4 regions of the Peribacillus sp. FW305-BF15 genome follow, and region 4 is predicted to be linked to each of the others. Evidence: riboswitches for the same ligand, from Rfam matches in the RefSeq annotation. Region 4 holds a riboswitch; each other region holds the start of a gene.

Region 1 (4,305 bases), on a different contig from region 4:
CGTTTCGGTGAGGAATATCTTGAGTTCCAAGACCCACATAGTTTGAAACTTGAACTGGTTGAGCGTAAAGAAGGTAAAAATAGCGAGTGGTCATTCGGCGGTGTACCAGCTGATAAGGCGGTCAAGGGTTTCGGCGGAGCTGTATTATTGACGTCAAAACCGATCAAAACGATGGAACTTTTAGAGGAAGTGATGGGCCTTCAAAAGGTTGGGGAAGAGGGCGATTTCATCCGCTTCAAATCCACATCGGATATCGGCAATTTGATCGATGTTAAAAAAACGGTTTTACCAAACGGTAAAATCGGAGTGGGAACTGTCCATCACATTGCATGGCGTGCGAGCGATAATGAAGATCATAAAGAATGGAGGGAGCATATCGGTAACCATGGCTATGGTGTGACACCCTTTACAGACCGACAATACTTCAATGCCATTTATTTCAGGGAAGATGGAGGCATACTCTTTGAAGTAGCCACAGATCCACCTGGCTTTGCTCATGATGAAACGAAAGAAACGATGGGCAGTAAATTAATGCTGCCGCCATGGTTGGAAGAAAAGCGGGAAGTTATGGAAAAAACGTTACTGCCGGCAGTGCCGAGAGTACTAGAGGAGGATAAATGATGAAACATATTTTTCAAAAAGGAAGTAATCCAGAAGCCCCGTTACTACTGCTGTTACATGGCACTGGAGGAACGGAAACAGATCTCTTGCCATTATCCGAAATGGTTTCACCGGGTTCGTCCGTACTGAGCGTACGGGGAAATGTACTTGAAAATGGAATGCCCCGTTATTTCCGACGGTTAGCTGAAGGGGTTTTTGATGAAGAGGATTTGATTTTCCGAACGAAGGAGCTTTATGACTTCTTGGAATCAGCGTCCGGAAAATATGACTTCGACCGTGACAGAGTGGTGGCATTAGGTTATTCCAATGGTGCAAATATAGCGGCAAGTTTGCTGTTCCATTACGAGGGGGCCTTACAAGGAGCAATTCTTCATCATCCAATGGTTCCAAGACGAGGGATCGCTTTGCCGTCCCTTTCAGATATACCTGTATTTATTGCTGCAGGTAAAAACGATCCGATTTGCCCGGCAGAAGAAACTGAAGAACTTAATCAACTTTTACAGCAAGCTGGCGCAACAGTTGAAGTTCAATGGGAAAATTATGGTCATCAGTTAACACGTTCAGAGGTTGATGCAGCAGGTTCATGGTTTCAAAAGAACTTTTTATAAGAATGAGAGGGAATGAAGATGATTTCTGTTAACCCTGAAAGTCTGACTGAACGGGATAATTATAAGTTTTTGACTGGAAGCATTATACCGAGACCTATAGCGCTGGTTACGACACAATCCGAAACCGGTACAATCAATATAGCGCCGTTCAGCTTTTTTAACATAGTCAGTTCAAATCCTCCGATGATTTCCATTTCTGTTCAACGGAAAGAAGGAGTTTCAAAGGATACAGCCCGAAATGCAATTCAAACAGGTGAGTTCGTTGTTCATATCACAGACGAAAATAATGTTGCTGATGCAAATCGAACGGCCAAGGAACTCCCATCTGAAGAAAGTGAATTGGGTCTTACTAATTTCACGCTGGCTGTTAGTGATAGGGTATCCGTACCAGGATTGGAAGAAGCGAAGGTGCGTTTTGAATGTACATTAGAGCAATCGATTCCATTGGCAGGTTCCAAGAATGAACCTGGTTGTGATTTACTGATAGGGAAAATAGTCTGCTATCATATAGAGCAAGATATTTACCATAATGGCCGTATTGACCCGAATGGGCTAAAACCTGTAGCAAGATTAGCAGGTCATACTTATACAAAACTAGGGGAATTATTTGAAATAGAACGTCCTTAAGGAAAAAGAAAAAAATGGCGACATCTTTTAAGATGTTGCCATTTTTAAGACCAAAATGACCCCGGTTAGTTTTATTTGCCATTATAATACGCTTAGCGCCTGTTCCAAAAATAAGCAACCTTTTAATATTAATGCCGCAGACGCCATGATCGTTAGCATTTAAAAGGAAGTCTTTACATTCCGAAACAAAACTTGACAAATTTTTCATAGATTGATAAAGTTATAAAAAAATAATTTCTTATCCAGAGAGGTGGAGGGACTGGCCCTATGAAACCTCAGCAACAGGTCTACAAAGACACTGTGCTAATTCCAGGGGGTGAAACCTTGATAGATAAGACCGTACGTGTTTATTTGTCAGTAACGCACTCTTTTTTAGAGTGCGTTTTCGTTTTTTCTGGATGCAAGATTAAGGAGAGTAAGAATGGATAACAAAAGGAAGCATGATTTTCAAAGGCAAATGCAAGCACGGCATATAATAATGCTATCGCTTGGCGGGGTGATTGGAACTGGTTTATTCTTAAGTTCGGGTTATACGATTCAACAGGCTGGTCCGTTCGGAACCATCCTTTCGTATCTGATTGGTGCATTGGTGGTTTATCTAGTCATGCTATGTCTAGGTGAACTATCAGTGCATATGCCCGAGACAGGTGCGTTTCATAGTTACGCTGCCAAATACATCGGACCAGGGACAGGATATACAGTAGCCTGGTTGTATTGGCTAACCTGGACTGTTGCACTAGGTTCGGAATTCACGGCTGCAGGATTGTTGATGCAGCGATGGTTCCCATCAATCAGTGTCTGGATATGGAGTGCTCTATTTGCCATTTTGGTTTTGGCATTAAATGCGTGGACCGTTAAGTTTTTCGCTGAATCCGAATTCTGGTTTGCGTCTATAAAGGTATTTGCTATTGTAATATTCATTATTCTGGGAGCTGCGGCAATGATAGGTTTCATTCCAATGATTAACACACAATCAGCTCCGTTATTTTCCAATGTTACAAGTGCAGGTTTATTTCCAAACGGTGCTTTTGCCATTCTAATGACGATGCTCGCGGTGAATTTTGCATTTTCTGGAACTGAATTGATCGGAGTTGCAGCTGGAGAAACTGTGAATCCGGAAAAAACGATTCCAAAGGCAATCCGTATGACATTATGGAGATTGATTATCTTTTTTGTAGGTACCATCGTTGTTTTATCCGCATTATTGCCTGTTTCGGATGCAAGCGTATTAGAGAGCCCCTTTGTTGCCGTTCTAGAACGAATTGGAGTGCCGTATGCAGCGGATATTATGAACTTTGTTATATTAACTGCTATTTTGTCTGCTGCGAACTCAGGACTATATGCCTCATCCAGGATGCTTTGGTCACTTGCAGATAAGAAAACTATTTCACCAATATTTGCAAAATTGACAAAACGGGGTGTTCCCTTGAATGCAGTCCTTTTCAGTATGCTGGGCGGTGTTTTAGCACTTTTCTCGAGTATTATTGCGCCGGATACTGTATATATAGTGCTTGTATCCATTTCTGGACTAGCCGTGGTTATAGTTTGGATGAGTATTAGCGCGTCACAGTTTCTATTTCGCAGACGATATATAAACGAAGGAAACTCAGTTAATGATTTGGCTTATCATACACCATTATATCCATTCGTACCAATCGTTTCATTTATGCTATGTCTTGCTTCTTGCATAGGAATTGCATTTGATCCTACACAAAGAATAGCACTATATTGTGGCATTCCGTTTATTTTGTTTTGCTATGGAAGTTATTATCTGACACAAACCATAAAGAAAAGAGGAGTAGACCATGAAAAATAAAATTAACCCAATTGAAGAAATTTTACAAGGTCATTCAGTTATGATTTTGGACGGAGCTTTAGCTACAGAGCTTGAAAGTCATGGGTGTGATTTGGACGATCCCCTGTGGTCTGCACGTGTATTACTTGAAAATCCAGAAGTGATTTACCAGGTGCACTCTGACTACTTTCGAGCTGGTGCTGACTGTGCGATAACGGCAAGCTATCAAGCAACAGTTGAAGGTTTCGCCCTCCGCGGAATACAAGAAAAAGAGGCATTGGATCTAATCAGGAAAACGGTTTTACTAGCAAGAAAAGCAAGAGATGACTTTTGGAAGGAAGAATATCAAACGATTAGACCTAAGCCATTGGTTGCTGCATCAGTTGGACCTTATGGGGCTTATCTTGCAGATGGATCAGAGTATGTCGGGAATTATGGTGTTTCAGATGAAACTTTGGCGGCATTTCATCGCTCACGAATATCAGCTTTGATTGAAGCAGGAGCTGACATTTTAGCATTTGAAACGATTCCTTCCCTGCAAGAAGCAAAAGTATTACATTCATTATTGAAAGATTATCCAGAAGTCTATGCTTGGCTGTCCTTTTCTTTGAAAAATGAAAAAGCGATTAGTGACGGCACATTGCTGGAGGAGTG
Region 2 (4,305 bases), on a different contig from region 4:
ATTACAGCGAAAACAAAAGAACTAGTTTCCAACAATGTAACTGATTTAATGGAGGCACTACAAGCATCCATAGACCGTACAAAACATGATGAACCGGAAAAGAAAAAGACGACCCGAAAGAAAGCGGCACCGAAAAAAAAGAAACAAGCGTAAACAGGAAGCTGAGCGGAAGACGGATGATGTCGCTCGGCTTTCTGCTTGTTTTTGCAAGGAATCAGGCTTCTAATAAGATGAAAAGGTCTTGATAAAGAGGGAAGGAATGTACAAACAGGTGAGTCGATCACGATGCAAGAAACTGAATGGAATTACAGGAAATTAGTGGATATTGACGAAAGCAAAAAAAATTCGCTCCCTAAAGAGCGACAATGAGGAATTCAATCGTGAAAATCAACATATAGGCGAACGGTTGTAGTTTTCGACTATATATTGTGTTCATATTCTACCATATTTAATTCTGAAATAGCAACTAAATTACTGAAACTAACCTATGAATTTTTCTGGAAATCAATGATATTTCGCCCATTTCCGCCGCATATGGCTTTTTCATTTCATATACATATAAAAAGGTACTGAATAAAATGGATTTTTAGTATAATTTATACATATAGAACGATATAAATTTAATATGAATGGAAGATGCAAAATGGAAAATGGGAAAATCAAATCACTACATGCGGGGAAGCCGAAACAAGAAATTTTTTCGAATATCGATATCTTTTCAGCCATGGATAAACAAGCACAGGATAATTTGAAAGTGACTAAAGCTGGCATAATCGGTGATGGTGTCGGTAATGTAAAGTTCCATGGAGGTCCTGATCGGGCTTTGTGCTTTTACCCATTTGAGCATTATTCATTATGGAATGAAAAATTCTCTAAAGAGCTGGATATCCCTGCATTCGGTGAAAATTTAACTATAGGGGGGATGAAGGAAGAAACAACATATATCGGCGATATTTATCAAATAGGCGATGTGATTGTTCAAATTAACCAAGGGAGGATACCTTGTTCGACCATTTCCCTCTTCAATCAAGAACCTAAGTTTTTGGAACTCGTGCTGAAAACGAGTTTCACTGGTTATTTTGCAAGAGTACTTCAAGAAGGAACGATAAATAAACAAAACGAGATTGTGCTGATAGATCGTCTACAAGAAAAAATTTCTGTCCATTACGCAGCAGAGGTCATCCTTCATAAACGGGATGGGCTTGAAGGTGCTAAGGCTTTACTAACACTAGACTCGTTAGCGGAAGACTGGAAACAAAGGATCTTGAAGAGGGTTCAAGCAGCAAAAGATTGAATGATTTTTGCAAAAGTGAAAAAAATGTCGATCAGGTATTGAAATTGACAGACTATTAATGTAAATTAAATATAATCAAATTTTGAAATCTTATGAAAATTATATAAATGGATCTTATCGAGAGAGGTGGAGGGACTGGCCCGAAGAAACCTCAGCAACCAGCTTACGCAAAGGTGCTAAATCCAGCAAGCAGAGCTTGATAGATGAGGAGAATGTTTCAAAAACCTTCTTCTTTGAGAAGGTTTTTTTTCCTTTTCTCTCATACTCATAGAATACGACAAAAACAGGATTGTTTTTGAGAGAGGGTGTAATGATGAATTTTCGTAAAGAATTAAAAGAAAGAATGCTGGTTGGGGAAGGGGCAATGGGGACCTTGCTTTACTCTAATGGCATTGATCAATGTTATGAGGAATTAAACTGCACGAACCCAGATCAAATAGAGTCCATCCATCGAGCCTATCTGGAAGCTGGTGCAGATATCCTTCAATCGAATACATACGGAGCCAATTTCAATAAATTGAAGCGGTATGGACTTGAAGATGAAGTGAGCAGAATCAATCGCCAGGGAGTCATTCTTGCTAAAAAAGCGGCAAAAGGAAAGGCATACGTCTTCGGCACCATAGGGGCACAGCGGAGTATCAGGAAATCGGATTTAAGCATGGAAGAGATAAAACGGGCTTTTCGTGAACAGCTATACAGTCTGTTGATGGAAAATCCTGATGGGATTCTTCTGGAAACATTTTATGACCTGGAAGAACTGGAAACCGTCCTGCAAATCGTTAAAAATGAAACCGGACTGCCGATTATCGCAAATGTCTCGATGCATGAACTGGGTAATCTTCAAAATGGAATCCATTTAAATGAAGCCTTTCAAAAACTCGAGCAATTGGGTGCCGATGTGGTTGGTGTGAATTGCCGCCTTGGACCACATCATATGATTCGGGCCTTGGAAGAAGTGAGTTTGCCAAAGCAAGCATCGATTGCCATTTACCCTAACGCCAGCCTGCCGGATTATGTCGATGGGAGGCTCGTTTATAAAGCTGTCCCGGAATATTTCGGTTCTAGTGCCCTGGAACTTCGTGAGCAAGGCGCCGCGATCATAGGAGGGTGCTGTGGAACGACTCCACTGCATATTCAAGCTGTAAAGCATGCAATTGGAAGTTTGGCTCCCGTGAAAGAGAAATTTACGAAATCCCGTGAAATAGAAGTAATTGAGGTGAACGATAGGGAATTGGAACTTCCCCTTTACGAAAAGGCCAAAACGGAACGGACGATTCTCGTTGAGCTTGATCCACCGAAAAAGCTAGGGATAGAGAGTTTCATGACTGGTGCTGAGGTTTTGAAAAAAGCAGGGGTCGATTCCATTACATTAGCGGATAATTCACTTGCCTCACCAAGGATATCGAATGATGCACTGGCTAATTTACTGAAGAACCAATTGAATATAAATCCGATGGTGCATATAACATGCCGTGATCGAAATTTGATTGGCCTGCAGTCACATTTAATGGGTCTGCAGACGGTAGGGCTGAACGAAATATTGATCATCACCGGAGACCCTTCAAAAATTGGGGACTTCCCGGGTGCCACTTCGGTTTACGATTTATCTTCCTTTGACCTGATAAGTATGGTCAAACAATTTAATGAAGGTCTTTCCTATTCCGGTCAAAGTTTGGGTCAACGGGCAAATTTTAAAATTGCGGCAGCTTTTAATCCCAATGTGAAATATCTGGATAAAGCCGTACTGAGAATGGAAAAGAAGATTGCCTGCGGTGCTCAATCCTTTTTGACACAGCCAATTTATTCCGTAGAGCAAATCGAAGAAGTATATGAAGCGACAAAACATCTGGAAACCCCGATTTTCATCGGTATCATGCCCTTAACAAGCACCCGGAACGCCGAATTCATCCATAATGAGATCCCGGGCATCAAATTGCCTGATAATGTTAGAAGGGCCATGGCTCTAGCGGGGGATGACCCTGTAAAGTCAAGGATTGAAGGGGTGAATATCGCGCGGGAACTGGTGGACGCGGCTAGGGAAAAATTCAAGGGCATATATTTAATCACTCCATTCCTTCGCTATGAAATGACGGCGGAACTAACGAAATATATTAGAAAAGTCGATAGTAAACAGACATCAGAGGTGGCAGTACATGAATAAAAAAGCGATTCAAGATCAGTTAAATTCTAAGATTCTCCTACTTGATGGGGCGATGGGAACGATGCTTCAAGCGGAGAATTTGACAGCAGACGATTTTGGCGGGGAACAATTCGAGGGCTGCAATGAATATTTATCACTGACGCAACCGGAAATCATCCAATCGATTCATGAAAAATATTTAGCAGCGGGCGCAGATATCATAGAAACAAATACCTTTGGAGCGACCAGCATCGTCCTTGAGGAATACCAAATAAGTACGATTGCCTACAAGCTAAATAAAATTTCAGCTGAGCTTGCCGTTAAAGCTTGTGAAAAGTATTCCAATGATGAATGGCCAAGATATGTAGCTGGCTCGATGGGCCCCACTACAAAAACGCTATCTGTAACGGGCGGAACGACTTTTGATGTTTTAACAGATTCTTATGAAGAGCAGGCACTGGGTCTCTTGGATGGCGGGGTAGACTTGCTGTTGGTGGAAACCTGTCAGGATATGCTTAATGTCAAGGCTGCCTTTTCTGGAATCAAAGCAGCATTCGCTAAAACGGGAAAAGATGTGCCTGTCATCATATCAGGAACAATCGAACCGATGGGCACGACACTTGCCGGCCAGTCCATAGAAGCTTTTTATTTATCGGTTGAACATATGAAGCCCGTAGCTGTCGGCCTTAATTGTGCAACAGGGCCGGAATTCATGATAGACCATATCAGGACACTTGCAGATATATCAAATAGCGCCATCAGCTGTTATCCGAATGCCGGGCTCCCTGATGAAGAAGGCCACTATCATGAATCACCTACATCCCTGGCAGAGAAAATGAAGCAATTTGCCGAAAAGGGATGGGTCAATATC
Region 3 (4,305 bases), on a different contig from region 4:
TACATAAGTTCATCAATTGAAGTCAATTGAAGTATTACAGATGCTGAAAGGTTGTTTTCGTTAATAGAAAAAGGAGGACAAGATGAATGGACAGGGAATCTTCATTATTAAAAGAGCATTTGTATCAGCTGGAGGAGAAATTGTTAAAATCTGAAGTTCGTACATCTCCAGAAGAGCTTTCATCCTTATTGAAAGATGATTTCTTTGAGTTCGGCAGTTCGGGTAACATATGGTCAAAAAGCGATTTTATGGGGCAAGAGGGTGCCGGAGCGGTGAACATGACCCTAAGTCAATTTGAGATGCATCCATTGTCTGATGATACCGTGTTAATTACATACCGGATTTTTGATGAAGATAAGCTGGAACATACCTTAAGAAGTTCAATCTGGAAATGTGCGAATGGAAGATGGCAGATGTTTTTTCATCAAGGCACAAAAACAAAAGGGCCCCTTTAAGACTATTATTTATGAAAAAGAAAGTTTTCCCTGCTTGAAAACTATTTCACTAAAATGATAAGGGTGGATGAAGTTGATCTTTCGTACCATTGATACGGACAAAGATAAAGATACTATCATTAAATTCCGGAAAGATTCCTTTATTGTAAGTTTTGGAACTGATGCGGGTTTTGGAGATGAACATGCCTATCTGCAACGAATGGAAGAAAGGGTACGCAAATTTCCGGATGGACAGGTGATCATTGAAAAGGACCAAGAACGGATTGGACAAATGGAACTTCAAATTCGTGAGTATGAAGGAACTGAAATTGGCTATGTGAATCTATTTTATCTTATTTCCGAATACCGCAGTAAAGGCCTTGGCAAGGAATTGGTCCGCTACGCAGAAAACTTTTTCAGGCAATTTAATGTATCCGAATATCACTTAAGGGTTTCTCCGGATAATCAAAGGGCGATTTCTTTATATACGAATTCAGGCATGGTGAAGATAAGGGAAGAAAATGAAAAATACCCTGTATGGAGAATGAGCAAATCATTATAAAAGTAGAAATATAAAATATATTGATATAATAAAAAAAGTATCGATTCACTATACTATGAAACTATTTATCGCGATGAAAAATATGGTTGACTTTAGCGAAATTAGAATATATAGTGAAGGACATAATTAAATATAACGTTAATTCTTATCAAGAGATGTGGAGGGACTTGGCCCTATGATACCTCGGCAGCGGGTTTTTACTTTTGTAAAAATACTGTGCTAATTCCAACGGACGAAAGTTTGAAAGATAAGAAGGAGCTTTTCTTAGATAATTAATTTAAGAGTTTACTCTTTTTTATGTCTAAAAGAGGCCTCTTCTGTCTGATGACGGAAGAGGCCTCTTTTGTTTATTCAAAATGTATATGGTTATTTTGAGAATGGGTGCAATTACTCGTGAGTTTCGCGCAATAATCGTGAGTTTGGTGTAATTATTCGTGAGTTTGGCGCAGTTACTCGTGAGTTTGGTGGATTTACTCGTGAATTTTGCAGTTTCACTCCTGAATTTTAACTCTATCATTATGAAACGTTGCAAAGCTCTTCTCTCTGGATAAGGAATTCGTACAAATAAACAGCATGGGGGGAGATTGGATGATTGAGTTTCAGGATGTTAAAAAGGTTTATCAAACAAAGAAACAGACTGTCGAGGCTTTGAAGGGCATTGATTTGACAGTGGAAAAGGGGGATATATTCGGGGTAGTCGGTTATAGCGGGGCCGGAAAGAGTACGTTGATCAGGTTGGTCAATTTGCTTGAACATCCTTCAGATGGTTCGGTGATTGTTGGTGGCAAGGATTTAACCAAATTAAGCCCGAAGGAATTACGGGCAGAAAAGAAAAAAATCGGGATGATCTTTCAGCATTTCAACTTATTAAACTCAAAGACTGTTTTTGATAATATTGCTATGCCGCTGGTTTTATCGGGAACTCCGGCTAAGGAAATTCAAAAACGTGTAGGCGAGCTGTTGGAGTTCGTTGGCTTATCGAGCAAAGCAAAGAGTTATCCGGAACAATTATCCGGCGGGCAAAAGCAGCGGATCGGCATTGCGAGGGCATTGGCTACGAATCCATCGATCTTATTGTGTGATGAAGCTACGTCGGCATTGGATCCACAAACAACGAGTGCAGTTCTGCAGCTCTTAAAAAAAATTAATAAAGAATACAATATCACCATTTTGCTAATCACTCATGAGATGTCTGTCATTCGGGAAATTTGCAATAAGGTAGCGGTCATGGAGGGCGGCTGCGTCGTTGAACAAGGTTCGGTTTTCGAAGTTTTTGCCAAGCCGCAAACGGATATTGCAAAAAACTTCGTGAGAACGGTCATACATGACGAAATTCCACAAAGTTTCTTAAAAAGCATAGGGTCCCATATCCCGATTATTTGGAAAATTAATTTTATTGGAACTACTTCGGGTACTCCTTTACTTTCAACCATCTCGAAGAAATATGATGTTCATTTAAGTGTCTTATCAGCCAATATTTCTGAAATCCAGGAAACGCCTTTCGGGAATTTGATCATCGAAGTGACCGGGAGCAAAAATGAGGTCGACAAGGCTTATCAATATATTAAAGATGAGGGGATTCTCGTCCAGGAGGTGCAAGTATAAATGGGTAATACGCTTTGGGGTATGGAAATAACGGCAGACCAGCTGTCGACAGCTTTCGGTGACACACTTTATATGGTAGCCATCTCATTGATATTTTCCGGATTGATCGGGCTTCCGCTCGGTATCCTGCTTGTCATTACAAGAAAGGGTCACATCCTGGAGAATAAATGGATTTTTAATGTATTGAATCCGATCATCAATATCCTGCGGTCCGTTCCTTTCATCATCTTGCTTGTAGCACTCATTCCGTTTACAAGAATGATTGTCGGCAGTGCGATCGGAACGAATGCGGCCATTGTTCCGCTAATCTTTTACGCGGCTCCTTATATTGCCCGGCTTGTGGAAAACTCGCTGTTGGAAGTGGACAAAGGGATCATCGAGGCAGCTCAGGCGATGGGGGCGACAACATGGCAAATCATTTACCGCTTTTTGATTCCCGAGGGACTTAGTTCGTTAATCCTGACATTTACAACAGCGACAATCGGGCTTGTTGGATCTACGGCGATGGCAGGTGCTGTCGGTGCAGGCGGGGTCGGGGATTTAGCCTTGGCTTACGGTTACCAAAGGTTCGATACGATGACGATGATCGTCACAGTGGCGGCGCTCGTGATCATCGTTCAATTATTGCAATCCACCGGGAACTTTGTTTCAAGAAAAATAAGAAGAAGATAAAACGAACAGGAGGCAGGAAAAATGAAAAAAATCTTATTAACGATCATTGTATTGGCATTGGCCATCGTGGCTGCAGCATGCGGGAACGATGAGGGTGCATCAGGGAGTTCGGATGATGTGAAAACTGTGAAAGTCGGTGTCAGCAGCGGGGATACGAGAACATGGGAATACATTGTCGATTTGGCGAAAGAGGAAGGACTTAATATCGAACTGGTCACTTTCAATGATTATATCCAACCGAACCTTGCGTTAAGCGAAGGTGAAATTGATGCCAATTCATTCCAAACCGTCGCCTATTTCGATGAATTCGTTCAAGATCAAAATCTGAAATTGGAGGCCATCGGGTCGACTGTCATTGCACCTATGGGCCTTTATTCGAAAAAACATAAAAGGCTCAAAGATCTTCCGGATGGTGCTACGATAGCCGTTCCGAATGAAGCAACAAACTTTGGCCGGGCACTGCTCCTGCTTCAGGAAGCTGGATTGATTACATTGAAAGAAGAATTCAATGGATCGGGATCATTGGAAATCATTAAGGAAAATCCGAAAAACTTGAAAATCCAGCCTGTTGCTGCCGGCAATACACCGCGTCTATTGGATGATGCCGATGCTTCAGCCATCAATAATAACTTTGCCGTCGAAGCAGGCCTTACATTAAAAGATTCTTTATTCCATGAAAGTAAAACGGCGAAACCATATATTAATATCATTGCAGTTAAAAAGGGAAATGCCAATCGTCCTGAGCTGCAAAAATTAGTGGAGCTTTATCAATCGAAAGAAGTGGAAGCGTTCATTGAAAAAACGTTTAAAGGAAACACCATTCCTGCCTATGTTTCTGTAGATGAATTAGTGAATTATCAAGACGCTTGGACAAAACCAGCTAATGAAAAGTAATGGATGCATTCAAGAAAAAGGGGAGATTAAGACATGGCGAGAGAATCAGTGCTAAAGCAGCATAAGCAAATCATTGAAGATCATATCGACCTTCATTCCGAATTATATATCGAAACGAGCCAAGCCATTCATGCCAAA
Region 4 (4,305 bases):
CCCATGCTGTGTCCAAGTAAAAAGACCGGCAACGAATATTCATAAGCCTCTTCTATCCAGCTTTTCACTTCGTCCAAATACTCATCAAAGGAATCGATATGTCCCCGGTAGGCGCGAGTAGTCATACCCTGCCCAGGAAGGTCGCCCATGACGACATGGTATCCAGCCGAAAGCCACATTTGTGTTACCCACTTATAACGCCCGTGATGTTCCATTGCCCCATGAATGATGACAATGACGCCCTTTGCGTCTCCTTCTGTCTCCCATTTCCACATTCGAAATCCCCCTTTCACTTTTCACTTGTTGTGTACGATCCATGATAGTTGAAATAATATATATAAATTATAACCATATTCGTGATTTTCGACAAAAAAGAAATCTAACAAGTTGTACATTGCTATTATAAATAGCCAAGTGTATTTGCATACGGTATATTAAAATAATACATAAAAACATTCACTTCGGAAAGGAAATGATTGAAAATGATTATTTATCCGTATAAAGGCAAAGAACCTGAAATTGCTGAAAGCGCTTATATTGCTGAAAATGCTGTCGTCACAGGTGATGTCAAAATTGGCGACGAAACATCAATCTGGTTCAATTCCGTCATTCGCGGTGATGTATCCCCAACCATCATCGGAAAAAAAGTCAGTATACAGGATAACAGCGTCCTGCACCAAAGCCCAAATAATCCATTGATCATCGAGGATGAAGTAACCATTGGCCATCAGGTCATATTACATAGCTGTAAAATCCGCAAAGGAGCTTTAATCGGCATGGGATCGATCGTACTTGATGAAGCCGAAATCGGCGAAGGGGCTTTCATAGGTGCCGGCAGTCTCGTTCCCCAAGGCAAAGTCATTCCACCGAACATGTTGGCATTCGGACGTCCAGCTAAAGTCATCCGTGAAATCAACGAAGAAGATCGTCAGGATATGGAACGCATCGTACGCGAATACGCCGAAAAAGGCCAATACTATAAAACGGCGGAACGAATAAAGTAATGCACGATCACTTGACTGAAAATTACGAATACGTGAACGCAACTCACGAGTAAATCGCTTTAATTCACGAGTATTTGCTCCAAATTCACGAGTATTTCGCTGAAACTCACGAGTATTTGCTCTAAATTCACGAGTAAATCGCTCTAACTCACGAGTATTGCTCCAAATTCACGAGTATTTCGCTCTAGCTCACGAGTTTGGCCCTAAAAGTTTAATTTCTTTGGGATTTCTTGAATTATTCCCGCAGACGGCTAAGTTAATCCATAAAAAAGGTGCCCCGCAAATAACGGGACACCTTTTTTTATATGAATTACGCTTGTGCTTTTAATGTTTCTGCTTTGTCCGTGCGTTCCCATGGAAGATCGACATCTGTACGGCCGAAGTGTCCGTATGCAGCTGTTTGTTTGTAGATTGGGCGACGAAGGTCAAGCATTTTGATGATACCAGCTGGACGAAGGTCGAAGTTTGCGCGAACTAGGTCAACAAGGACTTCTTCGCTAACTGTACCAGTTCCGAACGTATCAATGGAGATCGATACAGGCTCTGCCACACCAATTGCGTATGCCAATTGAACTTCCGCTTTATCGGCAAGGCCGGCTGCCACGATGTTTTTCGCAACGTAACGTGCAGCGTATGCAGCAGAACGGTCAACTTTAGTAGCATCCTTACCAGAGAATGCACCGCCGCCGTGACGGGCGTATCCGCCGTAAGTATCAACGATGATTTTACGTCCAGTAAGACCAGCATCCCCTTGAGGTCCGCCGATTACGAAACGTCCAGTCGGGTTGATGAAGTACTTAGTATCTGCATCGATCAACTCGGCTGGAACGACAGCTTTGATCACATGTTCTTTTAGATCGGCTTGAATTTGTTCAAGCGTAACTTCTGCATCATGCTGTGTAGAGATGACGATTGTATCTACACGTACAGGACGGTTATTCTCATCATATTCCACGGTTACCTGTGTTTTACCATCAGGGCGTAGGTAAGCAAGAGTTTCATCTTTACGAACTTGGGTCAAGCGGAATGAAAGTTTATGCGCCAATGAAATCGGAAGCGGCATAAGCTCTTTTGTTTCATTACAAGCGAATCCGAACATAAGACCTTGGTCCCCTGCACCGATTGCATCGATTTCTTCATCTGACATGTTTCCTTCACGAGCTTCCAATGCTTTATCGACACCAGCTGCGATATCGGCAGACTGCTCATCAATGGAACTCAAAACGGCACAAGTTTCAGCATCGAAACCATATTTCGCACGTGTGTAGCCAATTCCTTTAATCGTATCACGAACGATACGCGGGATATCCACGTAAGCGGACGTTGTAATTTCACCAGCAACAAGTACAAGACCTGTAGTTACACTAGTTTCACACGCAACACGTGCATTTGCATCCTTAGCTAGGATAGCATCTAAAATGGAATCTGAAATCTGATCACAAATTTTGTCCGGATGGCCCTCTGTAACAGATTCAGAAGTAAATAGACGTTTCTTTGACATCATATTTCCTCCTTGGAAGTTAGTATGTTGTAGGCATAAGCCTGATTTTTACGGAACTCGTTTCCCTCATTAGTTTCAACTATAGACACAGAATTACTTATAAAAAACACAAAAACCTTCCCTGGCAAATGAGGAAAGGTTTAAAATTCTGTCTTCTATCCTTTCACTCTTATCGTTCAAGGGTTTTTTACCTTGCTCAGGTTAGCACCATCACCACTATTCCTTGAAGACCTTCGCTTTATTTTCGGCGATCGATCTTGGAGTCAAGTTCAATATGGCAGGTTGCTGGGTTTCAAAGGGCCTGTCCCTCCACCAACTCGGGATAAGAGAATCCGTACAATTTAAGATATTATCGTATCTGGCTGGAATTTGTCAATGCTTTTCTAAAAAGAACATTTCCACCCAGAACGGCGTTCATTTGAAAAAACATGTTGATACAACGTCCTAGAGGGGTTTACAATGCAATATACGAATAGAAATGTTGTAAATTGCCATTAATAATAAAGTATTGAATATCGAAAAGGAACGACATCCTGACTTTTCCTTAAGACATAAATTGTTTACTTACTTCCTATTTAAATAAATTTTTCCTCATGAAAGTATATGCGATCATCCTGACTCGGTTCCTGCCGGATTAAAATGATTAATGCGGCTAGCTGAAAATAATCACAAATTAAAAGAAATAGTATAGACTAATTAAATGAATGTGTTATACTAATTATAATCTAAAAACTCAAACAAAGGAAGGTACCTCATATATGAATTCTGTAGATGTTTCTAATGAGTTACACCAATTATTAACAGGAAACAATGTGCAAACTCAACTATCAGTTCCTCAATTGGTCGAAAAAGTACTAAGCAGAAATGAAGGCGTTTTAACATCAACCGGCGCGGTAAAAGCTGAAACTGGCAAATATACCGGTCGTTCACCTAAAGATAAATATATCGTGGAAGAAGCATCAGTTAAAGATAAAATCGATTGGGGTCCCGTGAACCGGCCGATTTCCGAAGATGTGTTCAATAAACTATATAATAAAGTAGTTGACTACCTAAAAGCAAAAGAAGAGATTTTTGTTTTTAAAGGTTTCGCTGGTGCAGACGAATCATCACGTCTTCCCATCCGTGTTGTTAATGAATATGCTTGGCATAACCTTTTCGCCCATACTTTGTTCATCCGTCCAAACGAAGAAGAACTGAGAGGTCACGAAGCTGAATTCACGATCGTTTCTGCACCTAACTTCAAAGCGGACCCAGAAGTGGACGGAACTACATCCGAAACGTTCATCATCGTTTCTTTTGAACGCCGTACGATCCTGATCGGCGGAACGGAATATGCAGGAGAAATGAAAAAATCGATCTTCTCGATCATGAACTACTTACTTCCAGAGGCTGGAATCCTTCCAATGCATTGCTCTGCCAACGTAGGACGTGAAGGGGACGTCGCTTTATTCTTCGGACTGTCCGGTACAGGCAAAACAACTTTATCAGCAGACACTAGCCGTAAATTGATTGGCGATGATGAGCACGGCTGGTCTTCTAACGGCGTATTCAACATCGAAGGCGGCTGCTATGCGAAAACAATCAACCTTTCACGTGAAAAAGAACCGCAAATTTTCGATGCAATCCGTTTTGGTGCTGTATTGGAAAATGTTGTTGTTGATCCGGATACGCGTGAAGCAAACTATGATGACAGTTCATTGACTGAAAACACTCGTGCTGCTTACCAAATGCAAGCAATCGATAACATCGTGAACCCAAGTATTGCAGGACATCCAAATACAATCATTTTCTTAACGGCTG

Evidence for each region. A riboswitch is a leader RNA that binds a small molecule or an ion and turns the genes downstream of it on or off. The one in region 4 is predicted to bind S-adenosylmethionine.
Region 1: another riboswitch for S-adenosylmethionine. It lies ahead of mmuP (S-methylmethionine permease); the one in region 4 lies ahead of metK (methionine adenosyltransferase).
Region 2: another riboswitch for S-adenosylmethionine. It lies ahead of AC3WLU_RS20770 (bifunctional homocysteine S-methyltransferase/methylenetetrahydrofolate reductase); the one in region 4 lies ahead of metK (methionine adenosyltransferase).
Region 3: another riboswitch for S-adenosylmethionine. It lies ahead of AC3WLU_RS05195 (methionine ABC transporter ATP-binding protein); the one in region 4 lies ahead of metK (methionine adenosyltransferase).

The regions. Positions count from the first base shown of each region.
Region 1 covers NZ_JBYSYV010000012.1:143,978-148,282, reverse strand. The annotation lists gene AC3WLU_RS14930 (ring-cleaving dioxygenase) at 1-621, shown strand, start outside; gene AC3WLU_RS14925 (alpha/beta hydrolase) at 621-1,229, shown strand; gene AC3WLU_RS14920 (flavin reductase family protein) at 1,248-1,856, shown strand; SAM riboswitch class I at 2,092-2,194, shown strand; gene mmuP (S-methylmethionine permease) at 2,278-3,672, shown strand; gene mmuM (homocysteine S-methyltransferase) at 3,662-4,305, shown strand, end outside.
Region 2 covers NZ_JBYSYV010000023.1:7,846-12,150, forward strand. The annotation lists gene ku (non-homologous end joining protein Ku) at 1-153, shown strand, start outside; gene AC3WLU_RS20765 (MOSC domain-containing protein) at 644-1,294, shown strand; SAM riboswitch class I at 1,406-1,504, shown strand; gene AC3WLU_RS20770 (bifunctional homocysteine S-methyltransferase/methylenetetrahydrofolate reductase) at 1,608-3,455, shown strand; gene metH (methionine synthase) at 3,448-4,305, shown strand, end outside.
Region 3 covers NZ_JBYSYV010000004.1:55,293-59,597, reverse strand. The annotation lists gene AC3WLU_RS05210 (collagenase) at 1-20, shown strand, start outside; gene AC3WLU_RS05205 (nuclear transport factor 2 family protein) at 87-455, shown strand; gene AC3WLU_RS05200 (GNAT family N-acetyltransferase) at 523-996, shown strand; SAM riboswitch class I at 1,139-1,250, shown strand; gene AC3WLU_RS05195 (methionine ABC transporter ATP-binding protein) at 1,585-2,601, shown strand; gene AC3WLU_RS05190 (methionine ABC transporter permease) at 2,623-3,273, shown strand; gene AC3WLU_RS05185 (MetQ/NlpA family ABC transporter substrate-binding protein) at 3,295-4,167, shown strand; partial or broken gene AC3WLU_RS05180 (M20 family metallopeptidase) at 4,201-4,305, shown strand, end outside.
Region 4 covers NZ_JBYSYV010000011.1:177,233-181,537, forward strand. The annotation lists gene AC3WLU_RS14085 (alpha/beta hydrolase) at 1-275, opposite strand, end outside; gene AC3WLU_RS14090 (gamma carbonic anhydrase) at 486-1,004, shown strand; gene metK (methionine adenosyltransferase) at 1,315-2,508, opposite strand; SAM riboswitch class I at 2,672-2,834, opposite strand; gene pckA (phosphoenolpyruvate carboxykinase (ATP)) at 3,264-4,305, shown strand, end outside.